One region of the Aminiphilus sp. genome, then DNA from elsewhere that is predicted to be linked to it. Evidence: riboswitches for the same ligand, from Rfam matches in the RefSeq annotation. Region 1 holds a riboswitch; each other region holds the start of a gene.
The links. A riboswitch is a leader RNA that binds a small molecule or an ion and turns the genes downstream of it on or off. The one in region 1 is predicted to bind cobalamin.
Positions count from the first base shown of each region.

Region 2: linked by a shared signal. The riboswitch ahead of Q1K49_RS08895 (methylmalonyl-CoA mutase family protein) and the one ahead of Q1K49_RS00990 (sirohydrochlorin cobaltochelatase) in region 1 are both predicted to bind cobalamin.
Region 3: linked by a shared signal. The riboswitch ahead of Q1K49_RS06365 (hypothetical protein) and the one ahead of Q1K49_RS00990 (sirohydrochlorin cobaltochelatase) in region 1 are both predicted to bind cobalamin.

Region 1 covers NZ_JARKPW010000015.1:6,687-8,946, reverse strand. The annotation lists gene Q1K49_RS00990 (sirohydrochlorin cobaltochelatase) at 86-985, opposite strand; cobalamin riboswitch at 1,218-1,433, opposite strand; gene Q1K49_RS00985 (hypothetical protein) at 1,561-2,260, opposite strand, start outside.
Region 2 covers NZ_JARKPW010000145.1:12,349-14,608, reverse strand. The annotation lists gene Q1K49_RS08895 (methylmalonyl-CoA mutase family protein) at 1-1,269, opposite strand, end outside; cobalamin riboswitch at 1,421-1,584, opposite strand; cobalamin riboswitch at 2,058-2,230, shown strand.
Region 3 covers NZ_JARKPW010000106.1:138-2,397, forward strand. The annotation lists partial or broken gene Q1K49_RS06365 (hypothetical protein) at 1-875, opposite strand, end outside; cobalamin riboswitch at 1,178-1,351, opposite strand; gene Q1K49_RS06370 (cupin domain-containing protein) at 1,508-1,834, shown strand; gene Q1K49_RS06375 (FadR/GntR family transcriptional regulator) at 1,859-2,260, opposite strand, start outside.

The DNA.
Region 1 (2,260 bases):
GTGTCGCCATGAAAAAAGCCGAACCTGTCGGGGCTCTCGGAAAGAGCGTCCGGGAGCCCCGGTTTCTTGTGCGCGTCCCGGTGTTCTAGAAGACGTGCTGCGCCGTGACGCGGAGGTGTTCCACGAAGAGAGCCGCCACCTCGGGATTGCTTCCGAGTCCCTCGATGACGGGGTTCACCCGGTATCCTTTCGACTCCAGAACACTGCGCCAGGATTCGGGATCCTCCGGATCCGCCATGTCGTTCCGGGCGTGGTCTCCCGCGACGATCATGAAGGGCACCAGGGTCACTCGCTTTGCCCCCATGGTCTCAAGGCGTTCCAGAACCATATCGAGGGAAGGGAACCCCTCGACGGTACCGAGGGCGAAGCGCAATCCCCGCTCGTCGAAGAGAAGCTGCATCTGCGAGTAGGCGGCGTTCGCCGGATGGGGTGAACCGTGTCCCATGAAGACCACCGCGCCGTCGCCCTTTGCTCGGTCTCCGTAGGTTCTCTGGAGAATGGAGACCATCTTGCCGTAGTCCTCGAAAGAGGAGAGGAAAGGATCGCCCATGGCGACGGCCTTGAAGGAGTATTTTCGCTCCAGGCGGGCCAGGGCGTCCGTCACTTCCGCGAGATCGTCGAATTCCTCGCCGCGGATCACGTGGGTGGGCTGTACCACCACGTGGGTGAAGCCCTCGTCCTGCATGCGCGCCAGGGCGATCAGCGGAGAGTCGATGACCGTGCCCTCTTCGGCGAGGACTTTTCTGCGGATGATGTTGGACGTATAGGCCGTGCGGACCTCCGCGTCGGGGAAAGCCTTCCGTGCGGCGTCCACGAGGGTGTCGATGGCGCTCCGCGCCTCGGGTACGGAGGTGCCGAAGGCGACGACGAGAATGCCCTTTTTCTCGGGGGCCGCCTTGCCGTGTCCCATGGCGAAGGCCTCGCTGGAAGAAAAGGCCGCGAGGAAAAGAGCGCAGCAGAGAAGTACCAATCCGGAACGGGTCATGTTTGCTTCCTCCTGTTCGAGAGTCTCGTTTCCCGGGGGAAAGGATTTCGATGAACGAACGCATCCGTTCTCTCGAAACGCATCTTTGGATCCGTTCGCTTCGAGAGATGGCCGAAACGGACGGTGACACGTCCGTTCGTCTTTTTTCGCAAGCGCTTCAACAGGACGGGACCGCGGCGTACACCGCGGTCCCCAAGACGAGCTTGGGAGCGCGTCCGCCCACGCAGACATCACCTCCTCACCCGTTTCCGGCCGGTCTCCTGACTCGCGGTCCTTCTTCGCCGCCCCTTCCCGAAACCTGGGGTTTCAGTGGTTCCATGCGGCGTCGTCGCGCTTACAGTGGCGGGGCCGTGCCGGATTTACACCGGCTTCCCGTTCGGAAAACTTTTGTGACGCCACCGGAGGGCACGGCGGCGGTTCTCCGAAAACCGGAAACGTTTCCTTTCGAGTTGTGGAGTGCCGCCCGGAGAGCGGGGGCGACACCGGAAAGACCTGCTGCCGAAGTTTCCTTCAGACGGTCTCCATCAGGGGCAAGTATACGCGAAAACGGGACGAGAGGAACCCCCCTCCCGTTCTCAATGTCCGGTGGCTGCCTCCAGAGAGATACTCCGGGTGAGCATCTCCGTCACGAAATCCAGTGCTCTTCGGAATCCTCCGGCGGAATCACCCGCGAGTCCTGCTCTTTGAGCGGAGAGAGACTCCGCGAAAGCCCGGCGAAGAACGGGCATTTCCACCAGAGGGCTCCGCCCCGAGGCGAGGGATTCCATCACGATATATCCTGCGTCCGTAAGCGATGGAAGAAGCGGGCCACCGACTCGTTCGGCCACGCGTGCCCCTCGTTCCAGGGCGGTACGCCGGTACCAGGAAGGTTCTTCGCTGCGGTGCACAAGGCGGAATTTCTCTCCCGGAAGCTCCGGGGAGAAACGCGTTGTTTCCCCGCCGTTTCCTTTCAGAAGCGGCTTCAGGGATGCTTCAAGAAAGGGAACGAGTCCTCGGCCGTCGCCGAGGAGATTTCCGAGAGACACGCTTTCTGTTCTTCCGTCGGCGAACACCAGGAGGACGAATTGCCCTTCCAGAAGGCGTGCCCAGGTCGGATCGTCCACCTCCGCCGCCTGTTTCACCGGGAGAAGGGTCGCGTCCAGGGTGGCGCCGAAGGTTTGGGCAATGCGCTCCACCATGGCTTTCCATTCCGACGACGCGGCATGCAGTCGCAGCACCCGGAGGGCGAAGGCCTCCTGCACCAGTTCTCCCGTATCGGCTACGAGTTCCCCGTCC
Region 2 (2,260 bases), on a different contig from region 1:
CTGCGTCAGCGCCTCCACATACCAGGAGCCACCCGCGGGGTCCAGGGGCTGCAACAGGTGAAACTCGTCCCGGAGAAGGAGCTGCATGTTCCGGGCAATGCGGCGGGACAGCCCCTCGGGAGGGCGGACCGCCTCGTCGAACCACCCCACGTGCATGCCCTTCACTCCTCCCACCACCGCCGAGAAGGCCTGGGTGGAAGCGCGCAGCACGTTCACGTAGGGATCGTAGATCGTTGTGGTGAAGCGGGAGGTGCTCGCGAAGAGGTCGATCCGACAGGCGTCCCCGCTTCCTCCGAAAGCCTGGACGATCTGCGCCCAGAGCATCCGGGCGGCCCGCAGTTTGGCGATCTCCATGAAAAAGTTCGCTCCCTGGGAGAAGCAGAAACGCATCTGCGCCGCCGCGGTGTTCACGCCAAAGCCGCGACGCAGGAAGGCGCGCACGTAGGCGATGCCCGTCGCCATGGCGCAGCCCAGTTCCTGGACGGCACTTCCGCCGCCCTCGTGGTACACGTCGCCGCGAACCATGACGGTTCGCAGGCGGGGCATGCGCATTTTCGCCCACTGGGTCACCAGCCCCATCTCGTCGTAGAGCGCGTCGAGGGGGCAGGAAAGGGTTCCGTCCAGCGCCAGCGCACCCAACGGATCCGCTCCGATGCATCCGGAGATCCCCTCCAGCAGGGCCGCCTCGCCCCGGGCGCGAAGCCGTGCGGCGAAGAGCGCCAGAATCGGCGCCGCCGACTCGCCGCCGTAGAGATGCACCTCCCGGCCGCGCAGCTCCACGCCGTCCAGCAGCGCGTCCATATCGCGCAGCGTGGCGAGGGAGACGCCCCCCTCGTCCTCGAAGGGACACCCCTCGTCCGGCACGTCCAGGCAGCGGAGGGTCGCCCCGTCAAGGGCGATGTGGACCGCCGTGGCACCCGAGGCCAGCTCCTCCCGGAGAAGTGCGTTGGTCCGTTCCGGAAGAGCGTCGCCGCACTTCTGGGCGATGGCCCATCCGCCCCGGACGTAGCCCAGGGGATCCGTGCCGCGCAGATAATCCGCCGCGCCGGGGAACGTCTCCGCCTGCCCGGAGAGCGGCGCGTTCTCCTCCGTATAGAGAGGCTGGAGGGAAATGCCTTCGTAGGTCCGCGTGACGAGACGTTTTTCGAAGGGAGCACCCTTGAGGGCCGCCTCCGCTTCCTTCCGCCACTCCTCGTAGGAGACGGAGGGAAATTCCTCGAAGGAAACGGGAGGGCTCGTTTCAGTTCGCACCTGCTCTTCTCTGTCCATACACAACATCCTTCCTGAGCGACTCGTCTTCAGAGATCTCCGGAGCCGACGCCCGGGCGGACGAAAAAAGGCCGCCCTTTCGCGGCGGCCCTGCATAACAACATCTTAGAGGGAGTCCTCCCTCTTCTTCCAACGGCGTCCGCCCGCGCAGACCTGAGTTGTACCCGCAGACCGGTCTCCTGACTCCCGTTCATCCTACTTCCGCGTCTTCCCGAAGTCGCCTTCAGTGACCTGTGCGGGTTCGTCCCGGTTACAGTGGCGAGGCCGTTCCGGATTTTCACCGGATTCCCGTGCATCTGCAAGCTTTTGTTTCACTTGTCCGGAACATCCTACGCTTTTTCAGGGAATCGTGTCAAGGCACGACGCATTTTTGTGCGGCCGGACAGGAAGCGTGTCACCCCTGAGCGGGACGATGAACATGTCACCCATGACGAACAGGGGCGACGTCTTCATGAAGACGAAGGAAGCGCGGCGGTTACTGGTGATCGGACAGGCATCCGCCGGAAAGACCACGGTTCGGGAGGCTGACGAAAGGCACCCCCGCACAGAAAACTTCCGGGAAACATTCCTTCGCTGCTGTCGCCGCTGCGCGTACGGCATCGCCCGTGGCATTTCCGCACGAGCCTGCGGATTCGGGCACCGCTCCACCGGGTCGGACGGCAGGCGAAAAAGAGAGTCTTTGGAACGATCCGCCAGACCTCTTGAATTGAGCAGAAAAATTGCACTAGTCTTTGACTTGACACGCCATAGCAACATTGCCACAATAACCGCACGCTGCCGTATCGGCATACAATCAAACGACGTCAGGTGCTCGGGAAGTCCGGTGAAAGACCGGCGCGGACCCGCCACTGTAACCCCGACGAAACCGCGAAGCCACTGGTTCCGGCCATTTCGGAACCGGGAAGGCGCGGATGGAGGATGAAGGGGAGCCAGGAGACCGGCCTGACGACGAGAAGAGCGGCATTCCGCGGAGATCGGATGCCCGCTTGGG
Region 3 (2,260 bases), on a different contig from region 1:
TAATAGGCCGTCACATAAAGAATGCCCGAGGCGGTGACGCCGATGAAGTCGAAGGCATAGGCGGCGGCGCTCGCCGGAAGATCCGCCGCGGTGGCGAAGGTGCTCTTTTCGAGGGTGGACACCGAGACCGCCTCGATGGCGGTGGTCCCGGAGGCGTTCTTCGCGCCGCCGAAGGACGTGACGAGGATCTTGCCCAAGGTGGGTGCATAGGCCATGGCGGAAGGATTCTTGCCCACCGCAACCCGGCCGATCTCCTCCAGGGAGGCGGGATCGAGCTTCACCAGCGAACCTGCGGCGTGCACGGGAGGCCAGGAGGCATCCCGTCGCTCGATGAGGACGAAGAGCGCATCATTCACCACGAGGACGCTTTTCACGTATTCGCTGAGGTTGGCGGCAACGCCGTCGTCAAAGTTGACCGAGGCGACCTGCGCGTAGTTGTTCGTCATGTCGTGCTTGGTGAGATACGAGGCCGTGCCGTCGTTGTAGTAGTTCGCCAGAAAGAGCCACGTTCCCCAGGTGGCCGCCCCGGCGATGTTGTGCCCCAGCGTCCTGTTCACCTCCGGGGTTCCCCAGTTCTCGGGATTGTAGACGGTGAAGGTGTCCAGGGCGGCCCCGTAGTTGTTCGTCTCCCGGTGGAGCACCTTCCAGGCCCCGTCTTTCTGGAAGGAAAAGAGCGCTGGATCCCCTCCGGCGGAGCCCACCTTCACGGCGGAATCCCCCGAGGCCACTCCAAGAACCCCCGACGTGTAGTCCGTGGTGGCGTAGACCGCCTTCTCCACGGCCCCCGCGACGGCCGATCCGAACGCCAGAAACACTACAAGCATCACTGTGAAGATCCGCGACATGCGGAAGAAACGCTCCTTGTTCCGCTGCATGCTGCACGTCTCCTTTCCGTATTTCTCCCGGACCCGAAAAAGACATCGCCTCCCGGCGGCTCCTTTCGGGTTCCCTCCAAAGCCTTCCCTGCCGAGCCGCCCCTTTCGGGAGCCGGACAAGGAGATGCCTTCCTCCTTGAAGAGTGTCACCCATGAGGGACTTTCGAGACGGACATCACCTCCCCCGGAGTGGAATTTCCGTCGCGCCTTCGCCCACGCGCCGCGTCCGAAACCCCGTTTCTCCTGGGAAGTGCCCTTTTCCGGAATGAGGAAAACGAAAAGGACACCTTCCGCCCTCGAGGAAGGAGTCTTGCGACGCGGGGCAGTGTCCGGACTCGGAGTCATCCTCCGCACGGGCCTTCCAGAACGGTTCGTTCCGTGGCGTCGTCCGTGCATCGTCATCCTTACCGTAGCGGGGCTGTGCCGGCTTCACACCGGCTTCCTGCCCTCCGCGAACCTGTCTATAACGACAAAAAGAGGTTTCTCCCTTTCCGTCGCCCTGTTCCTGCGGTAGCATAACAGGAAGAAGCGCATCCGTCAAAATGCCGGATGTGCCGCCGTATCCGGCGGAGGGAAAGCATCGCATTCTTTTCGGAACGAGGGTGATCGCTGTGGAAGAGTTTCCTGCGTTCATGAGAAATCCGGCGAACCGCATCCGGCGGAGTTCGCAGTACACGAAGGACATCGAGGGCTATGTCGCGGGCGGGGCCGACGGCTCGCAGATGGCCTTCTGGACGTCCTTCGCGGACAGGACCTCCGACGAGCACGTCCACGACTACGACGAATATCTCGTCTGCGTGCACGGGCGCTACACCGTGACCATGGCGGGAAGGACGGTGACGCTCGATCCCGGCGACGAGCTGTTTATCCCCTCCGGCGTGGCTCACGGGGGATGCTGCACCGCAGGCACGAGAACCATCCACGCCTTCGGCGGCAGACGGGCCGAGCGGGAGGCCTGACCCCCGGCGGAAACCGGGGGCGCGTCAGCAGAAGAGCGTCCGATACCTGTCCAGGTGCCTTTCGAGGCAACCGCGGGCGGCCTCCAGGTTCCGCGCCTCGATGTAACAGGTCAGGTTCCGGTGACACTCGAGGATCTCCCGCTGATGCAGGAGCGATTCCTCCGCGTCGAGGCTTTGAAAGCGCTCCCCCATACTCTGGGAGAGAATGCGGTACAGCACCCGGTAGACCACGGCCACAAGGCCGTTGCGCCCCGCTTCGGCGATGCGCCGATGGAACGCCAGATCCTGGAGAAGAAACGTCTCCCAGTGCCCCAGACAGCCCTCCGCGGCGGCGACGATCTCCCGAAAGGCGCGGAGGTCCTCGCCGGTGCGGCGCTCCACACACCAGGCGAGCATGGCCTGTTCGAGGACGATGCGAAACTCGTA